3 regions of the Phyllobacterium sp. 01N428 genome follow, and region 1 is predicted to be linked to each of the others. Evidence: predicted binding sites of a transcription regulator. Region 1 holds the regulator's gene; each other region holds the start of a gene.
The links. Region 1 encodes LexA, which represses DNA repair genes until DNA is damaged. Its sites were predicted from a motif close to TGTTCNNNNTGTGTTCNG; they were not measured.
Positions count from the first base shown of each region.

Region 1 (9,907 bases):
CATCATGAAGCTGGATACGCGCACCCTGCCTGCCGGCTACCACCTGACCACCGAGAACCCGCGGGTGATCCGTCTCACCGCCGGCAAGATGTCGAAGCTCAACTTCGGCGCGGCGCAAGGCCGCGTGGTGCGGCTCGATCTCAAGGACGAAGCCTTCGAACCTTCTCTCACGACGCTGAAGCCGCGATGGGACAAGGGCCTGGATGCGTTGATCGAGATGCTGATGCAGCAGGAGGCAACGCTGCGGATCAGTTACCCCACGCGTTCCGGCGACCTCGCCACCAAACGCATGCAAGCGATTGAGGACGCCATCGCCAAGCGATGGCAGGCCGCCGGAGGCCGGTATGAGCTCAACATCGAAACGCGGGTGGAGGCGGGTCAATGAGCCAAGACCGCTTTGAAGTGTCCACCCGGCCTCAAAATCACGCGGTTGCATGGCGCAAAGCGCGGTTGCTTATGGCGGGTTGTACCGTTCTCTTGGTGCATCTCACGACGTCCAGAGCCACAGCGCAGGAAGGAGCGGCGGCAGCGAAGCCGAGCGCCTGCATAGAGACCGATTGCGCTGCCGGGACAGTGCAAACCGCTCCAGTAGCCAAAGGCTCCCGCGTCACGGTGCCTGATGCCCGGTCCGCATTCGATAGTGCTGGGGACATTCCCTTTGCGATCAGCGTCGAGGGTGAGACGGTCGTCAAAAGCAATGAACCGCAGCCCGGGATCGGGCCCAAGGAGAGCAACGCACGAACCCACTCTGCAGTGCAGGCTGGATCTGACAGAGCCACGCCAAAACAAGGGCTCAACGCGGTCGATATCCAGGTCAAGTTCGATGGGCTGGACGCGCGCCCGGTACTCAATGTTTCGACGTCGCCGGTGCGCACAGCATATCGGACGGGCGAGCCGATCCGCTTCCTTGCGACCAGCAACTACCCTGCCTTCATCCAGCGTTCCGAAATTCGCGTCTTCGAGGATGACGAGCAGCTCACGGACAAGCCGGTCGCAGTCATTGCGATTCCGGTCAACGGCGAAGCCGGCTGGACCATGCCGGCAACCGAGAATGACGACCAGCGCTTCAAATACGTGCTGCGGGTCTATGATGCCGACAACCGCTATGACGAGACGTTGCCGCGCCCGCTTCGCCGCATGGATCGCGACCTGCCACGGGAAGAGGAGAATGCGGTCGCGCCGGGCATGACCGAGGATAATACCGGATCACGCGACATCCCGGTTCGTGGCGGTGCTGTCACCGTCTACGGCCGCAACGTTCCGGAAGGCTACAGGGTGCAGGCGCTCGACGATACGATTCCCGTCGATCGCGAACGTTCCTTCGTCATGCAGCGCATTTTGCCGCCCGGCGATCATGATGTGGACGTGACTGTCGTCGGCGCGAAGGGCAGCGCCCTCGACTTTCGCCGCCAGATCAACATCCCCAATAATGACTGGTTCTATGTGGCGCTGGCTGACCTCACCATCGGCAAGAATAGCGGCAGCAATCATATTGAGACCGTGCGGCCGGGCGAATATGACGACATTTATACGAAGGGTCGCCTCGCCTTTTACGTGAAAGGCAAGATCAAGGGCAAATATCTGCTGACCGCCTCGGCCGACACAGGAGAAGACAGTCTCGATCATATGTTCCGCGGACTCGATGCCAAGGATCCGCGGCAATTGCTGCGGCGGCTCGACCCGAACGACTATTACCCGATCTATGGTGACGATTCCACGGCGATCGACGACGCTCCCACCAAGGGCAAATTCTACGTGCGGCTCGAGCGCGGCGACAGCCAGGTCCTGTGGGGGAGCTATAAGGCGATCATCCAGGGTACGGAGTTCATGCGCTCGGACCGTGCACTCTACGGCGCGAGCTCGGCCTATCGCTCGGAGAAGACGACGCCGTTCGGCGAGCGCAACACCGAGGTGACGATCTATGCCGCGCAACCGGATACGCTGCCGCAACGCGACGAATTCCTCGGGACCGGCGGATCCGCCTATTTCATGCGCCGGCAGGACATAACGATCGGCTCCGAAACCGTGACGGTGGAAGTCCGCGATTCGACAACCGGACAGATCATAGAGCGGCGCACCTTGCGCTACGGCGAAGACTATTCGTTCGATTACCTGCAGGGCATGCTGATCCTGAAGCGGCCGCTTTCCTCTTCGACCGGGACGACGGGCCCGGTGCGCGAAGGCGCGCTTGGCGGCAACAAGGTCTATCTCGTTTCCCAATACGAATACACGCCCATCGCTGGCGACCTTGACGGCTATGCCTATGGCGGACGGGCGCAGCAGTGGTTGGACGACAAGGTCCGGGTCGGCGTCACCGGCATGAACGAAAATACGGGCCTCGCCAACCAGAAGGCCTATGGCGCCGACATCAAGGTCCGCCATTCCGATACGACCTTCATCGAAGGCGAAATATCGCGGTCCGATGGACCGGGCTTCGGCACGTCCCGCTCCACCGATGGCGGGTTGACCTTGAGCGACGTGCAGACGACGGGCACGCGGGGCCGTCTGGCGACGGCGTGGCGCACACGGGCACAGCTCGACCTGGAGGATATCAGCAAGAGTGGTATCAAGGGCACGCTCGGCGGATATTTCCAGGAAAAGGATGCGGGCTTTTCCACCCTTTCGGAACAGGTCGCTGCGGATCAGCGGATCTGGGGACTTTCGGCAGATATCGATATCAAGAAAGATCTGAGCCTCGACCTCACCTATGACGATTTCAAGGAAGGTGAAGCGACCGATGATTTCTACGATCAGGCCGTCGGCGGCAGGTCGAAGCGCAAGGGCGCTGCCGCGATCAGCAAGCAGCTGAACGAATACTGGAAGGCCTCGTTCGGCGTCACCTATCTCGAACTCAGCAATCCGCTGGCAACCGCTTCGAACAAGTCCGGCTATGACGGGTCGCGGCTCGATGCCGGCGCTCGTCTGGAATATGCACCCGATGCCGACCATACCTATTACGGTTTCGGCCAGGGAACTTTGTCGCGATCCGGCGACATCGAACGCGGCGACCGTCTGGGCGTCGGCGCCGAATATCAGATCACCGAAAAGATCGGGCTGAGCGGCGAAGTCTCCTATGGCGCGACCGGGCTGGGCGCCCTCGCCGCCGTCACCTATGAGCCGACAGCGGAGGATAGTTACTATCTCGGCTACCGCCTCGACCCGGATCGCGCCTTCGACCTTGACCGTAGCTACGATCTTGATGGGACTGATTATGGCGCGATCGTCATCGGTGCGCGGCGCAAGCTTGACGATTATTGGTCGACCTATGCTGAAAACAATTACGACCTTTTCGGCAGGCGCAATTCGCTCGCCCAAACCTACGGTGTCGTCTATACGCCCGATGCCAAATGGACGGTCGATGGCGGGCTCGAGATCGGCACAGTCGAAGACGATACGATCGATCCCTCCACAAATCTCGAACGTTCCGATTTCGACCGCAAGGCGATCTCCCTGTCGGTCGGCTACAAGGATGAGGATCGCATTGCCGCGCGCATTCGCGGTGAGACTCGTTTCGAAGATTCCGACGATGATACCCGCGATCTCAACACCTACCTCTTCGCAACGGGCTTCAGCTGGAAAACGAACGACAACTGGCGGCTGCTCGTCAATATCGATTCAGTTCTCTCAGACTCGAACGGTGATGGTTCGTTCAGGGATGGCGACTATGTCGAAGCCTCGCTTGGATATGCCTATCGTCCGATCACGAATGACCGGCTGAACGCCCTTTTCAAATACACCTGGCTTTACGATCTTCCGGGCGAGGATCAGGTCAGCGCGGTAACTGGCGACGAATACGGGCCAGCACAGCGCAGCAACATTCTTTCCGCCGATTTCACCTACGATCTCGTTCCCTGGCTGTCCGTCGGCGCGAAATATGGCTTCCGCTACGGCGAAGTGCGCGAGCGGCTTCAGGACGATCTCGACGCATTCTCCGATTGGCAGACTTCGTCGGCGCATCTCGGCATTGTTCGAACCGATTTTCACATCGTCAAGAAATGGGACGCCTTGCTTGAAGGGCGCGTCATGTACATGGCCGAAGCGGATACGACGGACCTTGGTGTGCTCACCGCCGTCTATCGCCACGTCGGCGATAACTTCAAGGTCGGCGTCGGCTACAATTTCGGCAATTTCTCGGACGATCTGCGCGATCTGACGCTCAACGACCGTGGTGTTTTCTTCAACCTCGTCGGCAAGTACTGACACATCGTCATTATTTGCGTCGCTGTGGTACCGGCGCGGGGTCATTTCCGCGATTTTCGATATCGGCGCACTCCTTCTACACGACATATTAATACTTGTGGAACACAACTGGAACAGATAGTGTTTGTTCTGGTTTTGTTTTTCCGATTCCGTTTCGAAGGATCGCCGATGCTCACGCGTAAACAACACGAACTTCTGCTCTTCATCCATGAGCGCCTGAAGGAAACCGGCATCCCTCCATCCTTTGACGAGATGAAGGATGCATTGGACCTTGCGTCCAAATCAGGCATACATCGGCTGATAACGGCGCTCGAGGAACGTGGATTCATTCGCCGGCTTGCTAACCGCGCGCGGGCGCTGGAAGTTCTGCGCTTGCCGGATTCGATTGCGCCTGGCCTCAATGCGCAAAAGAAATTTTCGCCAAGTGTGATCGAGGGAAGCCTCGGCCGCAACGTGGCCCCGCCCCGCCCGCAGCCGCGCGCTTCGGATGATGAGGGTGCGCCGACGATCATCAACATACCCGTCATGGGCCGGATCGCGGCTGGTGTGCCGATATCCGCCATCCAGAACCAGACCCATATGATCGGCCTGCCGCCGGACATGATCGGCAGCGGCGAGCACTACGCGCTGGAGGTCAAGGGCGATTCCATGATCGAGGCGGGCATCTTCGACGGCGATACGGTCGTCATCCGGCGCGGCGACACGGCCAATCCCGGTGAAATCGTGGTAGCGCTGGTCGATGACGAAGAGGCAACCTTGAAGCGCTTTCGGCGCAAGGGAGCGTCGATTGCCCTCGAGGCCGCCAATCCGGCCTATGAGACACGCATATTCGGGCCGGATCGGGTGCGCGTGCAGGGCAAGCTGGTCGGTTTGATCCGCCGTTACTGACGTATCGGATTTTCCTGATCGTCTGCCGGTGGCTTGGTCTTTGCAGCACGCCGTTGCGGTTTTTGCTCCGCAAGATTACGGGCGGTGCGGGAAAAGACCCGATAGGCATTCCATGGGCGCTCCGGAGAGCTTACGGCGTAGGTGGTTTTCGCAGACTGGAGGCGTGCCTGCAGTTGTTTTAAAGTAATTGTAGCCGCATCAAGGCCGGCGGGTGAATCGACCTTGCTATCGCCGAGCCTTATTTCTGCGGAACCGCGTAACGCCAACTCCTGCGCCGTAATTACAAGAAGTTCCCCCGGGTCGCAGGTTGCAGCGGGACCGGTGAAGGCAAGGACAACGATATCGCCCTCGGCACAAGCCGTTGATTTTTTGGTCGCATCATCCGTATAGGCGACAATCAGGCCGCCGGTTTCCCTCGCTAGGCAAACGCCGTCCACGCACTCAAACTGCCCGTCGGTCGGCGGTGCACCATTCTTTGCCGGCGTGAGCACTTGATTTGCGCCGTACCCCTGCTGCCAGTTATCGAGGGTGAAACGGCTTGCCGTGCCGCGGTTCACCGTCAGCGCGTCGTCGGGGGCGCTCAAGGCGACAAGCCTGCCCTCTTCGGCAATCACTATATCCGGCGGACGTGCCGAGAGGAGCGGTACTATCGCTAGGGCCATCACCGCGAATCCGACGAGCCGCAGCCGTGTTGTCAGCAACATAAGCAGGACCAGTCCCGCGGTCATCAAAAGCAGGCTCGTTTGCGGCATTGATCCCAAACTGCCGCTTGGCGAATGCGCGCTGACGATCTTCGCGATCGCAATGACCCATTCGATGCCGTGTTCCATGACCGCAAACGGCAGCCAATCGAGATCAAATGGCATCGCAAGAACAGCAAGCACCGCAAACGGCATCACAAAGATCGAGACAACGGGCAGCGCCAGCGCGTTGCCCACAAGCCCGAGCGGCGCTGTGTTGTTGAAATGGTAGGCGGCGAAGATCGAGCTCGCCGTCCCGGCAACCAACGACGTCATGGCGATGGCGCCGACATGGCTTGCCGCCATCATCGGCAAACGCAGAAGAAGTCCCTCGCCTTTCGTCCGGTTGACCTGTCCTTCCGGCGCGATCTCCATCCGTAATATGCGATGAGCGCGCCTGTCGCCGAATATGACATCTGGAAACTCGGCCCCAGAATTTCATGCGGCAGCAGCGCTATCGTTATCAAAGCGCCGATGGCGAGATTGCGCATGGAGATTGCCGCGCGATCGGCCATCATGGCAATGAGCATCACCGCCAGCATCACGAAACTGCGCTGCGCCGCGACATCGGCGCCGGACAGTAGAAGATAGAAGCCGGAACCGGCAAGGGCGACGAATGCCGCCAGTTTTTTCATCGGATAGCGGGCGGCAAATCCGGGAAAGAGGGCCATGCTGGCGCGAAGCGAGCCGACGATGATACCGGCGACCAGCGCCATGTGAAAACCGGAAATCGAAAGAATATGCGAAAGGCCGCTCAGTCGCATTGCATCGTTCGTCGCCTCGCTAATGCCGTCGCGCTGGCCGGTAATCAGCGAAGCCGCAATATCGCCCGGCTCCCCCTTGATACGGGAAAGCACGCGCTGGGTAAGTTGTTGGCGGATATTGGCCACCGTCTGCCAGGCTTGAGACGCAAGCGCCTCATCGGCCGGCACTGCGGCGAGTTGAGGTTTTCCGAGGAAAAAACCGTTGGCGCCTATGCCCTTATAGTAATTATTGAATGCAAAATCGTAATTGCCGGGCCGTACCGGACCTCGCTGCGGCCGCAGGTGGACGAGGCCCTGCAGTCCCGCTCCGATCTTCGTTCCAGCAGGCACTGATCGCGCCGACACGACAACCCGTTGCGGCGAATAGCGGAGCGTCGGCCGCTCGGTTGCAACAATATCGAGGGTGACGCGCCACCCGCCTCTTGCGTCTCGGGCCATGGTCACGACGCGCCCGGTCAAACGGGTGGTAATCTCCGACCCCAGCATCCTCGTATCCGCACGCATGGTTTCGAGCTTGCCGGCGACCATTCCCGCGACAACGGCAACCGCAAAGGCGAGCGCCAGTCTGGTCCTCGGACGGGCGTGTGCGAGCTGCATCAGCCCGACAAGCAGGGTCAGCCCGAACAAAATGGCGCTCAGTCTCGGCTCCGCAGATACGCCGAAATAGATGATGGCGCCGATGCCGCAACACACCGGGAGAAACAAAAACAGCGTGCCGCACTCGATCTCCTGGCTAAAAAGCGTCGGCGCTTTGATGAAGGCGCGCCTCGTCGCCGCCATGGCAATCGCCATGGGTCGCCTACCCGCAGAGAGTTCGGTCCCTCGGCCCAGAACGCCCGTTGCTGTGCCTGGATAGGTCACAACGGCGTTCTCAGTGTCGTGAGCACTGAAAAAGAATAGCCGCTCATCGATTTTTGATCTGGTCTGCGGCTCCTCCATTTGCCCCCAAGCACCAATACCCTTGCACCTCAGCGGTGCTATGCTACATGAACGCCAGATCAATTCGATTGGACGTTCGTCTGATAGTGCGACGCGTCCCTGGAGCTCCCATGTCGTCCCCTGTCGTTACACGTTTTGCCCCATCCCCTACCGGCTACCTCCACATTGGCGGTGCCCGCACGGCACTGTTCAACTGGCTCTATGCAAAGCATACGGGTGGCAAGATGCTGCTGCGGATCGAGGATACGGATCGCGAACGTTCGTCGGAGGCGGCGGTAACCGCCATCCTCGACGGTTTGACGTGGCTCGGCCTCGATTGGGATGGCGAGGCAGTGTCCCAATACGCCCGCGCCGGTCGCCACCGCGAGGTCGCCGAGGATCTCGTTACCAAGGGCAAAGCCTATTATTGCTACGCATCGCCGGCCGAACTTGAAGAAATGCGCGAGAAAGCCCGCGCCGAAGGCCGGCCGCCGCGTTATGACGGACGCTGGCGCGACCGCGATCCCAAGGAAGCACCTGAGGGCATCAAGCCGGTCATTCGGGTCAAGGCGCCGCAGGAAGGCGAAACTGTCGTGCACGATCAGGTGCAGGGGGACGTACGTTTCCCTAACAAGGATCTCGACGATTTCATCATCTTGCGCTCAGATGGTACGCCTACCTATATGCATGCAGTGGTCGTTGACGACCACGACATGGGCGTTACGCATATCATTCGCGGTGACGACCACCTGACCAACGCAGCGCGTCAGACCGTTATTTATAACGCCATGGGTTGGGATGTACCGGTTATGGGCCATATTCCACTCATTCACGGCGCGGATGGCGCCAAGCTTTCGAAACGCCACGGTGCGCTCGGGGTTGAGGCGTATCGCGCAATGGGCTACCTGCCCGCCGCACTGCGCAATTATCTCGTCCGCCTGGGCTGGAGCCACGGCGACGACGAGATCATGTCGGACGCACAGATGATCGAGTGGTTCGAGATATCAGACATTAATCGCGGTGCCTCCCGCTTCGATTTCCAGAAGCTCGAGGCAATTAACGGCCATTATATGCGCATCACGGACGATGCCGCGTTGGTCGATGCCATGATCGCTATCCTGCCCGAGATCGAGGGCGGCGAAGCAATTCTCGCCCGGCTCAACGATACGACGAGGCAGCAACTCGTGGCGGCCATGCCCGGCCTCAAGGAGCGCGCAAAGACGCTTGTCGAACTTGCCGACAGCGCGAAATATCTTTTCGTTGATCGTCCGCTGACGCTCGACGACAAGGCAGCGGCACTGCTGAATGACGAAGGTTTGGGCGTGCTGGCCGGCGTGTTGCCCGAGCTTGCTGCGGTCGATGACTGGACGGCGTCCGCGCTCGATGCCGCAGTGCGGGTCTATGCCGAAAAAACCGGGCTCAAACTCGGCAAAGTGGCACAGCCGCTGCGTGCCGCATTGACAGGAAGAGCAACGTCTCCGGGTGTTTTTGACGTACTTGAGGTGCTGGGAAGGGACGAATCCCTCGGCCGGATCAAGGACCAGGTAAAAGGATGAGAAGTGCGTCCTTCAGGCGAATTTTGCATTGCAACATCGCGCCGTTTGAGTACGGTGTCGTGCCTGAGGAATTCACGATCTACGGCCTCGCTTGAGGCAAGTGCTTTTGCGCTGGATCAGCGCAAGCTGAAGCAAGAAAGGAACGGCAATGTCTGAAAACAACGTCAACATCGATCTAAATGGTCACCAGTTCTCAATGCCCGTGCGCAAGGGGACCATTGGACCGGATGTCGTGGACATTGGGACACTCTACAAGAACACGGGCGCGTTTACCTATGATCCCGGTTTCACGTCCACGGCGTCCTGCGAGTCGCAGATAACCTATATCGACGGCGATGAAGGCATCCTGCTGCACCGCGGCTATCCTATCGAGCAACTGGCCGAGCATGGCGATTTTCTCGAAGCCTGCTATCTGCTGCTCTACGGCGAACTGCCGACGAAGAGCCAGAAGGCCGATTTCGATTACCGCGTAACGCATCACACGATGGTGCACGAGCAGATGTCGCGTTTCTTCAGTGGTTTCCGCCGCGACGCGCATCCCATGGCGGTCATGGTCGGCTGCGTCGGCGCGCTGTCCGCGTTCTACCACGACTCGACCGATATTTCCGATCCGCATCAGCGCATGGTCGCCTCGATCCGCATGATCGCCAAGATCCCGACCCTCGCTGCCATGGCCTACAAGTACCACATCGGCCAGCCATTCGTTTATCCGCGCAACAACCTCGATTTCGCGACCAACTTCCTGCACATGTGCTTTGCCGTGCCCTGTGAAGACTATGTGCCAAATCCAGTGCTTGCACGCGCGATGGACCGGATCTTCATTCTTCATGCGGATCATGAG
Region 1 covers NZ_JBFTRH010000003.1:2,391-12,297, forward strand. Annotated here, with positions in the region: partial or broken gene AC1DNI_RS10070 (DUF7507 domain-containing protein) at 1-385, shown strand, start outside; gene AC1DNI_RS10075 (TonB-dependent receptor) at 382-4,200, shown strand; gene lexA (transcriptional repressor LexA) at 4,369-5,088, shown strand; gene AC1DNI_RS10085 (ComEC/Rec2 family competence protein) at 5,082-6,203, opposite strand; gene AC1DNI_RS10090 (ComEC/Rec2 family competence protein) at 6,134-7,384, opposite strand; gene gltX (glutamate--tRNA ligase) at 7,642-9,066, shown strand; gene gltA (citrate synthase) at 9,215-9,907, shown strand, end outside.

Region 2 (9,907 bases), on a different contig from region 1:
CGTGGTGGCGGCCGGATGGCTTGCTGCAACGGCAGCCGGTGCAGCAGCAGGCGCAGTTGCGGGCGGCGCCGCGGGCGGAATCATCGGCTCGATGACAGGCGCTGGTGTCAGTGAGGAAGATGCCCACGTCTACGCCGAGGGCGTTCGCCGAGGCGGGACGCTCGTCACGGTCCAGGCCGAAGAGAGCCAGACCGACCTCGTCCGCTCGATCCTTGACGACAACACTCCGGTCGATGTCAACGCGCGCCGCGCAATGTATCGTGAAGAGGGTTGGCAGGGGTTTGACGAACGTAACCCGGATCTTACGGAAGAAGAGCTCGTCCGCGAACGCGAGCGAGCGCGTGAATACCGCCCGCTCTGATGAACGCATGAATTTTGAGCGCTCCCCCGGCATCGTCGGGGGAGCGTCTTTGCACTTGGGGAAAGTCGGGCGCAACGGAACTTCCCGCTGCTTCGTCGGTTCCTATCTAAATGAAAAGGATGTCGTCATGGACAATGATACGACGAAAGCTCCGGTTCAGGAGACTGCCAACGAGGCCCGTCAGGGACCGCCCGGTCGCCCGGTTCTCAAGATTCTCATCGGGGGCCTGCTCCTTGCCATCGTTGCTTGGGGCGCTGCGGAATTGTACGGCCGAACCACCGATAACACGCCAAAAGCTGACAACAGCACGACCGCATCGCCATCAGCTCCGGCGACAAACGAGCCCACGGTAAACACTCCGGCGCAGACCAATCCCACGCCGCAGACGGGTTCGGGAGGCGATCAACAGCCGGCCAAACCGAATGGAACGCAGTAGTCAAACGATTGCCTCAGGGAGATCGTGATGGTGGACAATAATATCGCCGTCGCCCGCGCGAGTTACGACGCCTATGTGGCGAAGGACAGAGACGCTATGGAGCGCCTCGTCGCAGAGGATTTTCATTTCACCAGTCCGCTCGACAACGGCATCGACCGGCAGACCTATTTTGAGCGCTGCTGGCCGACGAGTTATAGCATAGAGGCATTTAGCTTCATCCACCTTGTGGCGCAAGGCAACGAGGTATTCGTCACCTATGAGGGCAAACGGTCTGATGGGCACAGGTTTCGCAATACCGAGATACTGACAATCCGCGATGGCAAGATTGCCGCGGTTGAAGTCTATTTCGGCTGGTCGCTGCCGCACGATGCCAAACCGGGAGGCTTCGTCAATCCGAAATAGCATAGCAAAAGGTCAGGCCTGCCGCCTGGCTGCATGATACTGATTGTATATAATTTCGAGCCGCGTGGAACGATTGGCGCGCCATGACGTTATTGGCTCTCAGACAGCGCAGGGGGCGCACTTCTCTATTCCGCCCTTCATTCAATTGCTACGCTAGGGAGCGAGTGCAATTGCGTGTGCTTATTGGATGGCAAAGGGAACGAAGCAAAGCATGGTTGCACCCACGACTTCGAAAAAAGCGCGCACGGGCGTACCGGGACTGGATGACATTTTGTCGGGTGGCTTGAGCGAAGGGCGGGTTTTCTTGCTCGAAGGCAATCCGGGCACAGGCAAGACGACCATAGCCTTGCGCTTTCTGCTCGAAGGGGCTGCGGCGGGCGAGAAAGGCCTCTACGTCACATTGTCCGAAACCGAGGACGAACTTCGGGAGGGTGCTCTCTCCCACGGCTTGATTATCGATGAAAATATCGACGTTTACGAACTGGTACCCCCCGAAAGCCTGTTGGACGCCGATCAACAGCAAAGTCTGCTATATTCATCCGACCTTGAACTTGGGGAAACGACAAAGGCAATCTTCGAGACTTTCGAGCGCCTCCAGCCGAAGCGCGTTGTTCTCGACAGCCTTTCGGAAATCCGCCTGCTGGCGCAAGGTTCGCTGCGCTATCGTCGGCAGATACTGGCGCTGAAGCACTATTTCGCCAAGCGTAACGCAACGGTCCTGCTGCTCGATGATCTGACCTCTGACGTGCTCGACAAGACGGTGCACAGCGTCGTCCACGGCGTCATCAAGCTTGAAGAATTGGCACCGAACTATGGTTCCGAGCGCCGGCGTCTGCGCATTGTCAAATATCGCGGTCAGGCGTTTCGCGGTGGCTATCACGATTTCATCATTCAAACGGGAGGCGTCGTCGCCTTTCCGCGCCTCGTCGCTCTCGAACATCGCAAACAGTTTACACGCGACCGCCTCTCGAGCGGCATCGGAGAGTTAGACGATCTTCTCGGCGGCGGGCTCGAGCGGGGATCGAGTTGCCTCGTTCTCGGTCCTGCCGGAACGGGCAAGACCACCTTTGGGCTGCAATTCGTGGTTTCTGCGATCCGGCGCGGCGAGAAAGCGGCAATCTTCGTCTTTGATGAAGAGTTGGGCCTTCTCTTCGATCGCACCCGCGCCATTGGCATAGACCTCGAAAAAATGCGCGACGAAGGCTACCTTCACATCGAGCAGGTGGACGCAGCGGAACTTTCGCCGGGTGAATTTGCACATAGGGTGAGGGAGCGCGTCGATAGCGCCAACCTAAGGACCGTGATCATCGACAGCCTCAACGGCTATCAGGCATCGATGCCCGAGGAAAACGCCCTGGTCCTGCACATGCACGAATTGCTGCAATATCTGAACCGCCAGGGTACGACCACCATTCTCACGGTGGCGCAGCACGGGCTTGTCGGCGACATGAAGGCGCCCGTCGACGTTACGTACCTTGCTGATACGGTAGTGCTGCTTCGCTATTTTGAGGCGCGCGGCAAGGTGCGGCGAGCGGTCTCTGTCATAAAGAAACGCACTGGAAATCATGAGGATACCATCCGCGAATTCCGGATAACGAAAAATGGCCTTTCTCTCGGCCAGCCTCTTGATGAATTCCAAGGTGTTTTGCGCGGCGTTCCCACATTCGTCGGCAAGGCCGAACCGCTGCTGGCGTTGGGCGTAGTGGATGAAAATTCTTAACGATCATGTCACTCGGGCGCTTATACACGCTCCGATGGGCCGCGACGCGGCTGTTGCTGCGGCCATTCTCGCGGAAGCGTCAATTGCGTCAGAGGTTTGTCCGAGCCTCGACGTGCTGACCTCCCTACTTGGCGAGAGCGCCAGCTTTGTGGTGATTACCGAGGAAGCCATAAGGAACGCCGACCTGAAGCCGCTCGCGGCATGGGTTGAAGTTCAGCCGAGTTGGTCGGATCTGCCGTTCATAATCGTGACGCATCGCGGCGGCGGTCCTGAGCGCAATCCAGCGGCCGCGCGCTTGTCCGAGGTTCTCGGCAACGTGACGTTTCTCGAGCGTCCGTTTCATGCCACCACCTTTGTCAGTGTCGCCAAGACGGCGCTCAAGGCGCGCGGGCGGCAATATGAGGCCCTCAGCCGCCTCGAAGAACTTCGCGAGGGCGAAGAGCGCCTGCAAACGGCGCTTCTCGCCGGCAATCTCGGCACGTGGGAACTCGATTTTACCAACAACGGACTGATCACATCCGATGTGTTCAGGGGCATCTTCGGTCGAAGCGGCGATCAGGCACTGACTTATGACGATCTCATTGCGAGCATCGATCCTGACGACAGGCAACGTGTCCTCACGGCCATTGCGACGACGAAAGGCACCGGACGCGATTTCCAGGTCGAACACCGAACGGTGTGGCCGGACGGCAGCGCCCACTGGGCCGACGCAAGGGCACGCGTCGTTTCCGACAGGCTCGGCCAGCCCGAGCGACTGGTCGGGGTATGTTCCGATATCACCAATAGAAAAATTGCCGAGGCCGAACTTGTCCAGCTGAACGAGACTCTCGAGGATCGGGTTTTCAAGCGAACGCGTGAACTCGAACAAGCTCACCGCACGCTGCTTGACGAAATCCGCCAGCGCGAGGTCGCCGAAGACCAGTTGCGGCAAGCGCAAAAGATGGAAGCGATCGGCCAGTTGACCGGCGGCGTTGCGCACGATTTCAACAATCTGCTGATGGCGGTGCTGGGCAATCTCGACCTGTTGCGCAAGTCGGTTGCCGACAATTCAAAGGCGGCGCGGCTTGTCGACGGCGCTTTGCAAGGGGCGCAACGAGGCGCCGCCCTGACGCAGCGTCTGCTTGCCTTCGCGCGCCGTCAGGACCTGCAGCTCGAACCCACCGATTTGGTGGCGCTTGTCGGCGGCATGCACGACCTCCTCGCGAAATCCGTCGGGAACGGAGTTCACATCAGCTACGACGTTCCCGATGCCCTGCCGCCGGTGCTCGCCGATGCCAACCAGATCGAGCTTGCGCTGCTCAACCTCGTGGTCAACTCACGCGACGCGATGTCGGATGGCGGCGCCGTCGTCGTCAGCCTCAGGCGTGCCGACATCGCTGCGACAACCGATGACCTCGGTGCCGGCGACTATATCATTCTGGGCGTCAGCGATACTGGTCTGGGCATGGCGCCGGAAACGCTGAAGCGCGCGATTGACCCGTTTTTTTCAACCAAGGAACTCGGCAAGGGAACAGGACTGGGCCTTTCCATGATTCACGGCCTTGCTCTCCAACTCAAGGGCGCGCTCCGTATGACAAGTCGGCTCGGTAAAGGGACCACCGCAGAACTTTGGCTACCGGTTACCGGTGCCGTGAAGCAAGCAGAACCTGTCAGTGAAGAGGCCAGCACCGCCGGCAGCGGCGTCAGGGCGCGCATACTGGTTGTCGATGACGACGCTCTGATCGCCATGAGCACCGTGGACATGCTTGAGGACCTCGGCCACGAGGTCTACGAGGCGAATTCCGGCGCCGATGCGCTGAAATTCCTCGAAAGTGGCAAGGAAATCGACCTTTTGATCACAGACTACTCCATGCCGCACATGACCGGTGCTGAACTTGCGGAAAGCGCATTGTCGCTAAATCCGCAGCTGCCGATCCTTGTTGCAACCGGCTATGCGGACCTGCCGCCCGGTTCGGGAATTGATCTGCCGCGGCTTGGCAAACCGTATACGCAAGCGGAACTTGCATCACAGATCGCCAAGGCGCTCGCGAAATGAGGCGGCAGGAGGGATCGGCATGAGAGCGCGGGGAACAACCTTTCACACCTCTGCGTTAGTGCGTTTTGCAGGGGAGTTGCAAAGATTTAACGTCCTTAGCCATGCAATTGATCAACGCCTGGAGCTGTGGGAGCCAATATGCGCGCTGAAGAAGGAGTGTCACTTGTCAACGATCACACATTCCTGCGCGTCGACGGCGAACTTGCCCGGCTGATCGCAGCCTATGACTGGACCTTGACGCCGCTCGGCCCAATTGACGCCTGGCCGCAAAGTCTGAAGTCGACGATCTCGCTCATTCTTCATTCACCAGTTCCGATCGTGACGCTATGGGGCGAACTCGGCATTATGATCTATAACGACGCCTACTCGCTCTTTGCCGGCGGACGACACCCACAGCTGCTTGGCAGCGAGGTGAGAAAAGGCTGGCCGGAGGTCGCCGATTTCAACGACAATGTCATGAAGGTCGGGCTGGAGGGAAAAACGCTCGCCTATCTGGATCAGGAGCTCGTCCTTCATCGCAGCGGCAAGCCCGAACGGGTCTGGATGAATCTGGACTATTCGCCGCTGATCAACGAGGACGGTGTGCCCTGCGGCGTCATGGCGATCGTTGTTGAGACGACTGCGAAGATCAAAGCCGAAGAAGCCCTTCGCAATGAAACGCGCCTGCTTCAGATATTGAATCGTACCGGCGCCAATATTGCCGCCGAGCTTGACCTCGGCAAAGTGGTGCAGATGGTGACTGACGCAGGCGTCGAGCTGACGGGCGCGCAGTTTGGCGCATTCTTTTACAATGTTCTCAACAAGGAGGGCGAGAGCTACATGCTCTACGCGCTCTCCGGCGTCGACAAGGATGCCTTTTCGAAATTTCCAATGCCGCGCAATACGGCGGTATTCGAGCCGACGTTCAAGGGCGAGGGCGTCGTCCTCTCGCACGATATTATCGCAGATCCGCGCTATGGCCGAAATGCTCCTCACAAGGGCATGCCAAAGGGTCATCTGCCGGTTCGAAGCTATCTCGCGGTACCCGTGACTTCGCGCACCGGCGAGGTACTCGGCGGGTTGTTCTTCGGACATAACGAACCTGGCAAGTTCCAGCCTGATCATGAAACGCTCCTCGTCGGCGTAGCTGGACAGGCGGCGACAGCCATCGACAACGCCAGGCTGTTTCAGGCGGCCGATCGCGAACTCACCGTCCGGCGCAACGCGGAAGAGGCGCTGCAACGGCTTAACGCCACGCTGGAACAGCGGGTTCTCGACGAAATCGCCGAGCGCTCGAAAACGGAAGAACAACTGCGCCAGTCGCAAAAGATGGAAGCATTGGGCCAGCTCACCGGCGGCGTTGCCCACGATTTCAACAATCTCCTGCAGATCATATCGGGCAATCTCCAACTCCTGGCCAAGGACATGGCCGGCAATGCGCGGGGCGAACGGCGGATCGAAAACGCCCTGGCGGGGGTAAGCCGCGGATCGAAGCTGGCGAGCCAGCTTCTTGCGTTCGGACGCAGGCAGGCACTCGAACCCAAGGTCGTCAATATCGGCCGTTTCATCGCCGGTATGGGCGACATGATGCGACGGACCATCGGTGAATCGATCGAGATTGAGATCGTTCGCTCCGGCGGGCTATGGAATACCCTGATTGACCCGGCGCAGATCGAGAACGCGCTGCTCAACCTCGCAATCAACGCGAGGGATGCCATGCCCGATGGCGGCAAGCTGACGATCGAGGTCGGCAATGCTTCGCTCGACGATGCCTATGTGCGGCGTAATCCGGAGGCGGAAGCCGGTCAGTTCGTGATGCTGGCGGTTACGGATACGGGGACAGGCATGACGCCCGCCGTCCTCGCCCAGGCGTTCGAACCGTTCTTCTCGACGAAATCGGTCGGTCGCGGCACTGGGCTTGGCCTCTCCATGGTCTATGGTTTCGTCAGGCAGTCAGGCGGTCACGTCAAGATCTATTCGGAAGTTGGCCAGGGCACGACGGTAAAACTCTATCTGCCGCGCGCGCAGCAGAACGAAGACGAGTTGATCGAGACCGATCTTGGCCCGACGATCGGCGGCACGGAGACGATCCTCGTTGCCGAGGACGACGAGGAGGTAAGGGCGACCGTCGTCGAAATGCTGGGCGATCTCGGTTATCGCGTGCTCAAGGCCAAGGACGCGGCGAGCGCGCTATCGATCATCGAGAGCGGTGTTCCGATCGACGTGCTCTTTACCGATGTCGTCATGCCTGGACCGCTGGGAAGCCCCGAGCTTGCGCGCCAGGCCCGCCAGCGCCTGCCGCAGATCGCAGTGCTCTTCACATCTGGCTATACGGAAAATGCCATCGTCCATGGCGGGCGGCTCGACCCGGGCGTGGAACTTCTCTCCAAGCCCTATCAGCGTGAGGCACTCGCCCGCAAGATCCGGCATATTCTCGCGCTGCGCCGCGAGAGGGGATAGTCGAATTAGCCTTTCGTCAGCGCCCTTTCGGATTCTCCAGGCGCTTCGCCGTCGTGCTAAAGGCCGCAGGCGCCGCTTTCACTTCCTGCGCCTTCGCCTGTTTGGGTTTTCGAACTTCCTTGTTGCTACGTTGTTGACCTTTGGCCATATCGCTCTCCTGCTCGTGATGGCGGGAGCATTGAACGCTCGCAAGCGCTGGCATGCCGTCAGAAGACCCAGCGCTGTCCCCAGTTAGAGAACCATTGGCAGGCGGCGTCAAACGCTAAGTTTCAACCGCAACATAAAATCGACAAGGCTTAAGCAAAGCGCGCCGGCACTTGCCCTGATCCACAAAAACCGCCGGCGCAAAATTCAAGTTGGCTGGATAAACAAGGCAGGTCGGCGGAGAACCGCTTTCCTAACGTTCCATGGTTGCGCGTTATTTCGGTTGTTGGCTTCCGATTGGCGCAGTCCTTGCGATCTAGGGAGGTCTTGACCTGGTCGCACCAAGAACATATCATGAACATTATGAAGAAGAGCTTGAAACACCGGTTGGCAATCTTGTCGGATGCAGCAAAGTATGACGCTTCATGTGCCTCCAGCGGAACAGTGAAGCGCGACTCGTCCAGATCGGGCGGATTGGGATCGACCGAGGGCGCAGGCATATGCCACGCTTACGCACCGGATGGGCGCTGTATATCGCTCCTCAAAATTCTCCTCACGAACTTCTGCATTTTCGACTGCGCCTACTGCATCAACCGATCTTCGAGCAATGTGGAGCGGGCCCGCTTTACGGTAGAGGAAGTTGTCTGGCTCACGCTCGAATTCTACCGGCGCAATTATATCGAAGGCCTGTTCCTTTCATCGGGCATAATCCGCTCATCGGACAACACGATGGAACAAATGGTCCGCGTTGCCCGCGAACTGCGCACGACCCACGGCTTTCGCGGCTATATTCATTTGAAGACGATACCCGACGCTTCGCCGCATTTGATCGAGGAGGCCGGGCTTTATGCCGATCGCCTTTCGATCAACATCGAGTTGCCTACGGATTCGGGTATTGCCCGTTTTGCACCGGACAAGCGGCCGGGCGAAATACGAAAATCAATGGCCGATCTGCGGCTAAAAATCGAGGCGGCAAACGAGCCGACGCTGCAGACAAAGCGGCGGAAGCGTTTCGTTCCTGCAGGGCAGAGCACGCAGATGATCGTTGGCGCAGATGGGGCTAGCGATGCGACGATCCTGCGCGCCAGCTCGCACCTTTACGGTGGATACCAGCTGCGCCGGGTATATTATTCCGCGTTCAGTCCCATACCGGACGCGTCGAAGAACCTGCCGCTGATCCGGCCGCCGCTCGAACGCGAGCACAGGCTCTATCAGGCAGATTGGCTGTATCGATTCTATGGTTTCGACATCGAGGAAATCACATCGGCGCGGCCGGACGGAATGCTGGATCTGGACATGGACCCAAAGCTCGCCTGGGCTCTTGCGCATCGTGAGCGATTTCCCGTGGATATCAACCGGTCGGCGCGCGAAATCCTGCTGCGCATTCCCGGGCTTGGAACGAAGACGGTCAAGGCGATCCTTTCGGGGCGGCGGCATCGCCGCCTACGCCTCGAAGATCTGCAACGGCTTGGCGTGTCGTTGAAAAAGGTCAAGGCGTTCATTGTCGCTGACGGCTGGTCGCCGCACCGGCTGATTGACAGCGCCGACCTCAACCACATGTTCCAAAGAAAACCCGAACAACTCGCACTGCTCTGATGCGAAGCGTCATTCTGGAGGGCAGGGGAAATTTCATCGAATGGCGCGATGCCGCGCGGCGCCTGCTGTCGCACGGCATTGAACCCAACGACGTCATGTGGAGCGATGCCGCAGGGGCATCAGACATGCTCGGCCTTTCGATCCCCGACGCGAGCGAAGCGGCGAACGGGTCCCATGCCGTCACTGCAACTGAAAGATTCATCGCCCTCGCCGAAACCATTATCTGCCATAGCAGCCCCGCACGGTTTGGCCTGTTGTACCGTATCCTGTCGCGGATGCAGAGTGACAAGGGCCTGTTGAACGTGGCTTCTGACGAGGACGTGGCGGCAGCGCTGAAACTGGAAAAATCGGTGCGGCGTGACAGTCACAAGATGAAGGCGTTTGTGCGCTTCAAGGAGGTCGTCCACCAGGAGGCCCGCGCACGAAGACAGTTCGTGGCGTGGTTTGAACCCGATCACTTTATCGTGGAGCGTGTGGCGCCGTTTTTTCAGCGGCGTTTCACGGATATGGATTGGATCATCGCCACACCCCGGGGGTCGATGATGTGGGACGGCCAAAATCTTGTCACGTCACGCGAGCCTGCGGGAAAGTCGACTGCCTCCGATACAACTGACGATCTCTGGCGTACCTATTACGCGAGCATCTTCAATCCGGCACGTTTGAAGCTAAAGGCAATGCGGGCGGAAATGCCGAAAAAGTACTGGAAGAATCTTCCCGAGGCAGTTTTGATACCTGAGCTCGTGGGGAACGCCGAACGAAGCGTAATGGAAATGC
Region 2 covers NZ_JBFTRH010000008.1:247,112-257,018, reverse strand. Annotated here, with positions in the region: gene AC1DNI_RS19570 (hypothetical protein) at 1-361, shown strand, start outside; gene AC1DNI_RS19565 (hypothetical protein) at 489-797, shown strand; gene AC1DNI_RS19560 (nuclear transport factor 2 family protein) at 825-1,199, shown strand; gene AC1DNI_RS19555 (ATPase domain-containing protein) at 1,411-2,919, shown strand; gene AC1DNI_RS19550 (ATP-binding protein) at 2,906-4,954, shown strand; gene AC1DNI_RS19545 (GAF domain-containing hybrid sensor histidine kinase/response regulator) at 5,093-7,393, shown strand; gene AC1DNI_RS19540 (hypothetical protein) at 7,410-7,541, opposite strand; gene AC1DNI_RS19535 (putative DNA modification/repair radical SAM protein) at 7,901-9,133, shown strand; gene AC1DNI_RS19530 (UdgX family uracil-DNA binding protein) at 9,133-9,907, shown strand, end outside.
Region 2: a site for LexA is predicted at 7,881-7,898, ahead of AC1DNI_RS19535 (putative DNA modification/repair radical SAM protein). Genes of this name have one in related genera too.

Region 3 (9,907 bases), 320 kb from region 1:
AGGATTGGAAACAGAAGACTTGATCGCTATCTCATCCTGCGGGTAGATGGTGTCAGGGAGTTGAGACAAGACCAAGGATTGGGACGAGTATTCAAGCTTATTGGGTCGAGCGCGCCTATGATTGGGCAGAAATCAGTTGTGCGCCTACGCAAAATGTCTATTTTCCCCGAGTCTTTTCAAAGAACGCCATGCACAGGCACTGAACCAGACAGGACAATCGAGAGTGATCAGAATTTCCATTGACGCCATGGGCGGTGATTTCGGTCCAGAGGTCGTCATCCCCGGCATGGCAACGGCGCTGGAGCGCCATCCTGACATCAGGTTCGTGGTCTTTGGGCGTGAGGCGGAGGTGGCTCCGATCCTTGCCCGCCACCAGGCATTGTCCAATGCATCGACCCTGCATCATTGCGACGTTGCCGTACGCATGGATGAAAAGCCGAGCCAGGCCTTACGCAACGGGCGTTGGAAATCCTCGATGTGGCGATCGATCGAGGCGGTGAAGACCGGCGAGGCGGATGTTTGCGTTTCGGCCGGCAATACCGGCGCCCTGATGGCGATGTCGAAATTTTGCCTGCGTACAATGGCGAATGTCGAGCGTCCGGCGATTGCCGGTATCTGGCCGACCCTGAAGGGCGAGAGCATTGTTCTCGACATTGGTGCAACGATTGGCGCCGACGCCCAGCAGCTTGTCGATTATGCGGTCATGGGCGCGGCCATGGCCCGTTCGCTCTTTGAAATCAAGCGTCCGACGATCGGCCTGCTCAACGTAGGCGTTGAAGAGATCAAGGGACAAGACGACGTCAAGGATGCTGCGCGGATCCTGCGCGAGATACCTTTGCCCACGCTCGAATATTACGGTTTTGTCGAAGGCAACGACATCGGCAAGGGTACGGTCGATGTCGTCGTGACCGAAGGGTTCGCCGGTAACATAGCCCTGAAAGCGGCTGAAGGCACGGCCAAGCAGTACACCCAGTATTTGCGCGATGCGATGAACCGCACGCTGATGGCGAAAATCGGCTACCTCTTTGCCAAAAGCGCTTTTGATCGCATGCGGGAGAAGATGGACCCGCGCAAGACCAATGGCGGCGTCTTCCTTGGCCTCAACGGCGTCGTCATCAAGAGCCATGGCGGTACCGACGCTCTCGGCTTTGCTTCAGCGATCGACGTCGGCTATGACATGGCCCACAACAAGCTTTTGGACAAGATCGCGGCGGATCTTACCCATTTCCATAAGAGCCCGGTCGGTGTGGCTTTCAAGGATGAAACCGAAAGCGACGCCGAGGTTGAAATAGAACAGGGAAGTAAATGATCCGTTCCGTTGTTAAAGGTATAGGGGCGGCCACGCCGGCGCGCCTGGTAAAGAATTCTGATCTCGAAGGCATTGTCGAAACTTCGGACGAATGGATCGTCCAGCGCACCGGCATCAGGCAGCGTTACATTGCGGGTGAGGGTGAAACCACCGCATCGCTGGGCGAGGCGGCAGCGCGCGCCGCTCTCGACAATGCGGGCATGACGCCGGCAGACATCGACCTCATCATTCTCGCAACTTCGACTCCCGACAATACGTTTCCGGCTACGGCGGTCAATATCCAGGCCCGGCTCGGCATGACGCACGGTTTTGCATTCGACATGCAGGCGGTCTGCTCCGGATTCGTCTACGCGGTTGCAACAGCCGACCTTTATATTCGCGGCGGCATGGCAAAGCGCGTTTTGGTGATCGGCTCCGAGACATTCTCGCGCATCCTCGACTGGAATGACCGCACGACCTGTGTGCTGTTCGGTGACGGCGCCGGTGCCATCATCCTCGAGGCCAATGAAGGCCGTGGGCTTACCTCCGATCGCGGCGTGCTGACCGCCAATTTGCGCTCCGACGGCTCGCACAAGGACAAGCTTTATGTCGATGGCGGACCGTCGACGACACAGACTGTCGGCCACCTGCGGATGGAGGGCAGGGAGGTCTTCAAGCATGCGGTCGGCATGATCACGGACGTGATCGAAGCCTCGTTTTCCGAGGCCGGAATTACTGCCGAGGACATCGACTGGTTCGTGCCGCACCAGGCCAACAAACGCATCATCGACGCCTCCGCAAAGAAGCTGCATCTGGCCGAAGAAAAGGTTGTCATCACCGTTGACCGGCACGGAAATACATCAGCCGCTTCAGTACCCTTAGCACTCGCGACGGCTGTTGCGGACGGGCGTATCAAGCAAGGCGATCTCGTGCTGCTCGAGGCCATGGGCGGGGGCTTTACGTGGGGTGCAGTTCTGCTACGCTGGTAGCAGGACGACCGGGTCCGTGGATTGGCCGACGAACTCTTCCAAGCTGCTTGCCCGATCGGTTTTCATCCTATAACTTCCGCTATCACCTGGTAGATTTGCAACAAACGAGAGCTTTGAGATCGTATGGGGGGTAAGACCATTACGCGTGCTGATCTGGCCGAGGCGGTCTACCGCAAGGTAGGACTTTCGCGAACGGAGTCAGCTTCACTCGTCGAAACAATCCTCGATGAGGTATGTGACGCAATTGTTCGTGGCGAGACAGTTAAATTGTCGTCGTTCGCCACGTTCCAGGTAAGGGACAAGAATGAACGCATCGGGCGCAATCCGAAGACCGGGGAAGAAGTCCCGATCCTGCCGCGCAGGGTAATGACGTTCAAGGCATCCAACGTGCTCAAGCAGCGGATTCTCCGCTCCCACCAGACACGCAAAAAGAAATCAGCCTGAATTCGGGCGATTCCGCAACTTTAAGCGTCCTTTTACGCGAGATTGCTGTGAGGTAGTCTCGCGTTCCGCTTGAATTATGCATTGCAAATCGCTGAAAATGGAGGTCGAATCAGATTTTCTCCTGAAAGGGTGAAAACATGGACAAAAGCCCCGACGCATTCAGAACCATCAGCGAAGTCGCGGAAGATCTCGATCTGCCCCAGCATGTCCTGCGCTTCTGGGAAACGCGGTTCACGCACATAAAGCCGATGAAACGCGGTGGGGGCAGGCGCTATTACCGTCCGCTCGATGTGGACCTCCTCAAGGGCATCCGCCATCTCCTTTACGATCAGGGCTATACGATCAAGGGCGTGCAGCGTCTTCTACGTGAAAACGGAACGCAGTTCATCATTGCGCTTGGCAGCGGCGATACGGCGGCAGCGGAAGCGATAAGCCAGCAAAAGCAGGCCAATGCCCGCCAGGAGGAAGCGCTTGCAGCCGAACAGGATCGGGTCGATGCTGCCGAGGAAGCCGCGGTCATGGGAACGCCGAAACCTGCGGCCCACGGGCGCCGGCTCTTCGGCCTGATCAAGGGCGAGGAAGAAGGGCCTGTTGCGGCCGATGGCAAGCGCCTGTCCAAGGACAACCGCACGCTTCTGCAGGAGACCCTGTTCGACCTCTTGGAATGCAAACGTCTGCTCGATCAGGTTCGATAAGCCCACAAAAAAAGCCCAGCTTTCATCGGAATGAAAGCTGGGACTTGGGGGTTGGGCCGTGGGGTGCGGCCTTGCTGGTTGGGAACCAGCACCTATAAAATGCCTATCTGGCGGATTGGTTCCGAAGAACCAGCAATAATTTTTAACGCGCCAGCATGCCGATAATGACGCCAAGTCCGGCGATGATCATCAGCGTTGAAACCGAGTTCTGGGTCGGCGTATCGGCGATCTGCCGCGCCTTATGCCCGAGGCCGATAGCAGCACGGCGGCCGCGCTCCCGCAGATCGTCGAGCGTCGATGTCTCGTCGTCATCATCGTCGTCGCTAAAATCGTCGAGCAGCTCCACGCCCTTGTCAGCCAAGGTCTTGGTGATGGCGGCAAGATCGCGCTTCAACTCGGCAATTTCGGCCTTGAGGCGAACCTTGTCCGCCTCATTCTCAATGGTTGTTTCATCCATGGCGCTTCGGTCCTTCTATCGCCGAGCGAGCAGGCCGACCAGCACCGCTGCGCCAGCCAGGATTGCGATGGTAGCCACGGGATTTTCGCGCGCTGTGGCGGCTGCATGTTTCGCTTGCTTCGTCGCAATGCGCTTTACTTCATCAAATCGTTCACTGCTCAAATCGGGAAGACTTGCGGAGATCTTGGAAATTTCCTTGCGCAGGGCAGCGATCTGCGCCTCTACATCACCTTGAATATCGTCCGCATTCTTTGAAAACATTGCCATTTTTGGGAGCTCCTATTACTGACACAGCTATAACGACCGCGCCTCGCGAATGTTCCGCGCTAATTGCCTGCGTGCCGGTCGTTTGCTCTTTCATCCCTGGGTTTTACCGCGCATCAACCCGGGGTCGAGGACGGAAACCTACCGCCACATTGCCCGCATTTTTGCGGCGACATCGACGCGTTGGCTGCGAACATCCTTGGCGCGCGCCTCCTGATCCCGGTTGTGCACCGGCCACGGCCGATTCTCGAAATACTGCAGCAAAGTTGCCGGGATGAAGCGCGTGCGCGACGCGTAGACGTGACGATCGCCGAGTGAATTCTGGCCGTGTGTGAAGAAACGCTGCGGCAGGACGAGGTGGAGGCTATCCTTGGCACGCGTCATCGCCACATAGAGCAGGCGGCGCTCTTCCTCGAGTTCGGCCGTCGTTCCGGCGCCGAGGTCGGACGGAATGCAGCCATCGACAGCATTGAGGATAAACACGGATTTCCATTCCTGTCCCTTGGCGGAATGGATCGTCGACAGGATAAGGTAGTCCTCGTCAAGCAGCGGAACGCCCGATTGGTCACTCGTCGCATCCGGTGGATCGAGGGTGAGTTCGGTGAGGAAACGCTCGCGAGACGCATAGCCCGCGGCGATCTGTTCGAGTTGCAGCAGATCCGTCTTGCGTACTTCGGCATCCTCGTGAATGCGGTCGAGATGCGGTTCGTACCAGGCGCGCGCTCGCTCGAGCTCGGCAGGCCAGCCTGTCGTTCCGCGCTTCAAATCGTTCAGCGCATCGACGAAAGCTGACCAGTCATTGCCCGCCCGGGGAGGCGCGGCGATCTGCGCGAGCGCGCCAAGCGGGTTGGACTGCTCGGCCATTTCATCGAGAACGCGGCGCGCCGCGGTCGGGCCGACGCCTGGGATGATCTGCATCAGCCGAAAGCCCGCAACGCGGTCGCGTGGGTTTTGCGCAAAGCGCAACAAGGCAAGCATATCCTTCACATGGGCGCTGTCGAGGAACTTGAGGCCGCCGAACTTGACGAAAGGAATGTTGCGTCGCGTCAGTTCGACTTCCAATGGGCCGCTGTGGTGCGACGTCCTGAAAAGCACGGCCTGCTGTTTCAGCAACGTTCCCGTCTCGCGATTTTCGAGTACCTGTTCGACGATGTAGCGGGCCTGGTCTGCCTCATCCTTGACGCTCACCATGCGCGGCCGCTCCGCCGATTCGCGCTCGCTCCAGAGGTTCTTGGTAAAGCGTTCTCGCGCCAGATCGATCACGCCGTTGGCTGCGGCAAGGATCGGCCGGGTCGAGCGATAGTTACGGTCAAGGGTGACGATGCTCGCCTGCGGTGTGAAGGTGGCAGGAAAATCAAGGATGTTGCGTACGGTCGCTGCGCGAAATGAATAGATCGATTGCGCATCATCGCCAACGACCGTCAAACCGACGCCGGCCGGCCGCAAGGCCAGAAGAATCGAGGCCTGCAGCCGGTTGGTGTCCTGGTATTCATCGACGAGAACGTGATCCCAGCGGCAGCCCATATCGTCGGCGAGCATCGGATCGCCGACGGTTTGCGCCCAGTAGAGCAGCAGGTCGTCATAATCGAGTACGTTCTGCAGCTGCTTGGCTTCGACATAGGCGGCAAAGAGCTCGCGCAGCTGTTTCTCCCACCCGGCCACCCAGGGAAAGAATGCCTGCAGCACCTCAGCGAGCGGCACTTCCGAGTTGACGACGCGCGAATAGATGGCAAGGCATGTTCCCTTGGTCGGAAAGCGGCTTTCCGTCTTGGAGAAACCGAGTTCGTGGCGAACAAGGTTCATGAGATCGGCGCTGTCTTCACGGTCGTGGATCGTAAAGTCGGGATTGAGGCCGATCTGTTCGGCATAATCGCGCAGCAGGCGCGCGCCAATGCCATGAAACGTGCCCGCCCATGCGAGCGCGTCGGTCATGATTGCGGCGTTTGCGCCCAATACCTGCGTACAGATGCGCTCCACCCGCCGCGCCATTTCCGAGGCAGCCCGGCGTGAGAAGGTCATCAGAAGAATGCGACGTGGATCGGTGCCCTTGACGATGAGATGCGCCACGCGGTGGGCAAGCGTGTTGGTTTTACCGGATCCGGCGCCGGCAATGACAAGCAACGGCCCGCCAATGGTCGATGGAAGCAACTCCGTTCCATATTCGACGGCAAGCCGCTGTTCGGGGTTAAGTTTTTCCAGATAGGCAGCGCCCATAGTCCCTCATTGCGGCAAGCCGGTCGGCTGCGTAGCGGCAGCGGTGAGTCGTTGCGCAAGACTACTCCAGCTTGGCTTGCGAACAAATGAAGAACTTTCGCGTTCGGCGTGTAGTCGCGAGAATTTCGACCGGCGAAAGGTCGATAGAGCCGAAGTGGCTAATCGCCGACGAACGTGACCGTCTCGGCGAGTGGCGCGCGGCCTGTACGGGGATAATTCACCGTAGGGTCTTCGTACCCGATCGACATGCCGCAGAAGAGGATGAGACCGTCCGGAGGTGACAGGGCCTCGGCCACCGACTCGCGGACCTGCGACCACGCCATCTGCGTGCAACTGTGCAGGCCCTCGGCGCGGAGCAATAACATCACGGTCTGCAGATACATGCCGACGTCAGCCCATTGGGGCAGGCCCAGATCGCGGTCGATATAGCAGAACAGCGCGGCTGGCGCACCGAAGCAGTTCCAGTTGGCAATGGCTGCCCGCTGGCGCGCCTCCCAGTCCTCGCGCGCAATGCCGAGCGCGCTGTAACGCTCCTTGCCGAAGGCGGACCGGCGCTCCGCGTAGGGGGACTTTAACACGGGCGGGTACATCTCGTACTGTCGCTCATCCCAAGGGTCGCCGTGGGCCACGCGCTCGACGGCGTCGGTCTTGAGTTCAGCCAACGGCGCGCCGGTCATTACATAGGTATTCCACGGCTGGATATTCGATCCGGACGGAGCCCAGGCCGCGGCGGACAGCACGCGCTCGAGCAATTCCCTCGACACAGGCTCGTCTTTGAATCCGCGCACCGCCCGTCGGCTTGCAACTGCCTCATACACATCCATGATGGCCTCCATACCGCGATGCGTTTTTTACTTTTTTTGCAATGGAGGTTGTAATCACACCGTGGTCTGGGAGGCCTAAATCAAACGTTTAGCGACCTCATGCGTGTGAGGGCATTGCCACAGGCCCTTGGTCCTATCGAGCATCGCCAACATCAGGGGCTTCTATGTTCCTATGCCGGCGCTATCAGCCTGGCCCAGCTCAAGTTGCCGAATTATTTTCATCACTGCGGTTGAAGACCAATTGTCCGCGGATGGAGGATGAAAGGGCGAAATATCCAGGAGGGATGCTATGTCCCGTGAAGTCAGCTTCGGATTGGCTGATTTAAGGCTGGAAACAAAATCGGAGATCCTGGTCGCTTGATCGCGCTTGTCCGGTTTAGGGCGATACCGCTTTCGGGGTGGCTGCATGGCTGTTGGGGTCTTGGGGCAAAGTGATTCGGAGATCGGATTTTGTCGGCTCACGACGATCCACACAACCTGATGCCGAGGAATTCTTGGTGGAGGAGGGTACCGATCATGCACGGCGTCCCATTGGAGCGTCGCGGGACCTTTGGTGCCGGTCTATTCCACGGCGTGCATTACTGTGCAGTTTGTTCTTTTTCTTACGTTTGGGGTATTGCTAAAAAAAGTCCAGTAATCTAGGGCTTTCAGCGGTTCGGAGTGTAGCGCAGCCCGGTAGCGCACTTGACTGGGGGTCAAGGGGTCGTGGGTTCGAATCCCGCCACTCCGACCATTATCTCCACAATAGGTGTTGAGCAGCTCGTCCCCCCAGGTCGATTTTTGCCGCATGAATCTTGTCGGCAGTCGCGGGCGGAAAGTCAGGATAATTCCCTGATGAGTTTCAATCTGATCGCCAGCGCAAAATCCTCGAACTTTCGTATGTTCATTACAAACCGTTCGGAACCGAGGATGACCCGGTCGTTGTAATAATCCGCGAGATCGGTCTCTTCATCGGAGATTGCCAAGGCATTGATGGTAACGCCCATCTCTTGAGCACGTTGGCGTGCCTGAAGCAGGGAAACCGAGCGCCTCCGTCTTGGTCTTGTCGTTTCCATGCCGTCGCCGGAAATATCGACGATCCGCCGTCTCGCGCATGCATGCGATCCCGACAGGAGCTCGAGCGCGACCCAAAGACCGTCACCTATATCGGTGTTGCCGAAGACCACCCGCACGCTTTTCTCGATCTCGTCGGCAAACTTTTGCGAAGGCTCGATGCCGTCCATGACGGTCCAGTCGATGATCTGCGCTGGAAACTCGCCATCTCCCCAAAAGACCGCTGCAACCGCCACGGTGCCGGATGCCCTTATGGCAGACAGGACCTGGCTGTCGCGGAACGCCGCGACGATCGCCGATTTCTGGAATTCGTACTCCTCGTCGCTAATGCTGCCTGAGCCATCGACCGCCAGCACCAGCGCGGTATCGACGCATGCGTACGACCGCGAAGAAGTGACGATGGCAGCCAAGGTCACCACCGCAAAGAGCAACGCCTTATGCATGGACCACCCCCGTGGTGCGCTCTGACGGAAGCCGTCATCGTAACATGCACGATGGACGAACACTCTCCCCCCAAATGGGTTAAAGGGGCGGGCGACGCGTTTTGGCAAGTCGGCAAAAATATTATGAGTGGTTCAAATTGTAGTGGTGCGATTTAGCAATTTAAAAACCTCGGCATTGTACAAGCGCTTCTATGGAACACTCACCAAACTACTACGTCATCGGTCTCACCAGCATGCTGGTCCTATGGGTATCGATCCTGATGCTGCTGCGCACCGCGGGAATGTAGCCTCTGCGGGCACGTCGGAGGCTTGATCCGCCTGCATGGGCGTCGGCAGCCGCTTCGTCGTAGCGTTACTTCCAGACTTCGATCTTCGCGATCTTGTTGTCCTTGGTCATCGTCAACTTATATTGCTCGAACCGGGTCTTGTCGTCGCAGGTGACGCGCACGACCGTCGGGCCCGTCGAAGACAATACCTTGTCGACATAGGCGTTCGATACCTGATCGCACCAGAATCCCGCGTTGCGGATCGCGCGGGCGGTCCGGCGCTCCAGCATGTTCTTTTCCATCGTTTGCGCCTCAGCCAGGTTTGCGATGCACAAGAAAGCAACGAGAGCCGCAAGGATGAATTTCATGCTCTAACCCCAAGCAAAAGTGGATCTATTCAGGTGGAGATCCGACCGAACAGGCTATTGCCGTCGCCAAGAAGATGCTCGGCACTATGCCGAATTGCAACGATGTTACTGTAACAACTTTGACGCGGCACTTTATTTGACCGAACATCGGACGGGCAACCAGGGTGCCTCCCTCCGATTGCCCCACCCGAGCGGGCCCGGCAATTGATGGCTGATCTCCCTTGCCAGCATGACCGCTTCGGCGGGCGATTCCGGGTTCGCTCGGGTGCATTGATACAGCAATTTATTCGTAACGCAGTTCGGCATATTGTGGGGCATAGTGAAAGAAATTTGTTGGGGGCGGGTTGATGGGTAGTGTTGTGTTTCGGGTATGGGCGGCGAGAGCGGCCGCGCTCTTTGCACTGGGCCTGATCGCCTTCATAGGCTGTGCCGCAACTGCCCGCGCGCAGACGGCGCCTACGCCGCCTCCCGCGAAAGTCGAACAGATTTTGAAGCTCCTGGACGATCCCGAGGTCAAGGCGTGGCTCGAGAAAAAGAATGCCGCGCCGGCAACGGAAGAGTCGATGGGCGCCTCGGCGAATGATTTCATGAAGTGGTCCAAC
Region 3 covers NZ_JBFTRH010000003.1:324,380-334,286, reverse strand. Annotated here, with positions in the region: gene AC1DNI_RS11675 (YceD family protein) at 1-23, shown strand, start outside; gene plsX (phosphate acyltransferase PlsX) at 224-1,309, shown strand; gene AC1DNI_RS11665 (beta-ketoacyl-ACP synthase III) at 1,306-2,277, shown strand; gene AC1DNI_RS11660 (integration host factor subunit alpha) at 2,401-2,721, shown strand; gene AC1DNI_RS11655 (MerR family transcriptional regulator) at 2,859-3,416, shown strand; gene AC1DNI_RS11650 (hypothetical protein) at 3,559-3,873, opposite strand; gene AC1DNI_RS11645 (hypothetical protein) at 3,889-4,140, opposite strand; gene AC1DNI_RS11640 (ATP-dependent helicase) at 4,279-6,351, opposite strand; gene AC1DNI_RS11635 (nitroreductase) at 6,510-7,175, opposite strand; tRNA gene AC1DNI_RS11630 (tRNA-Pro) at 7,832-7,908, shown strand; gene AC1DNI_RS11625 (DUF1194 domain-containing protein) at 7,994-8,671, opposite strand; gene AC1DNI_RS11620 (hypothetical protein) at 9,024-9,305, opposite strand; gene AC1DNI_RS11615 (mechanosensitive ion channel family protein) at 9,653-9,907, shown strand, end outside.
Region 3: a site for LexA is predicted at 6,430-6,447, ahead of AC1DNI_RS11640 (ATP-dependent helicase). Genes of this name have one in related genera too.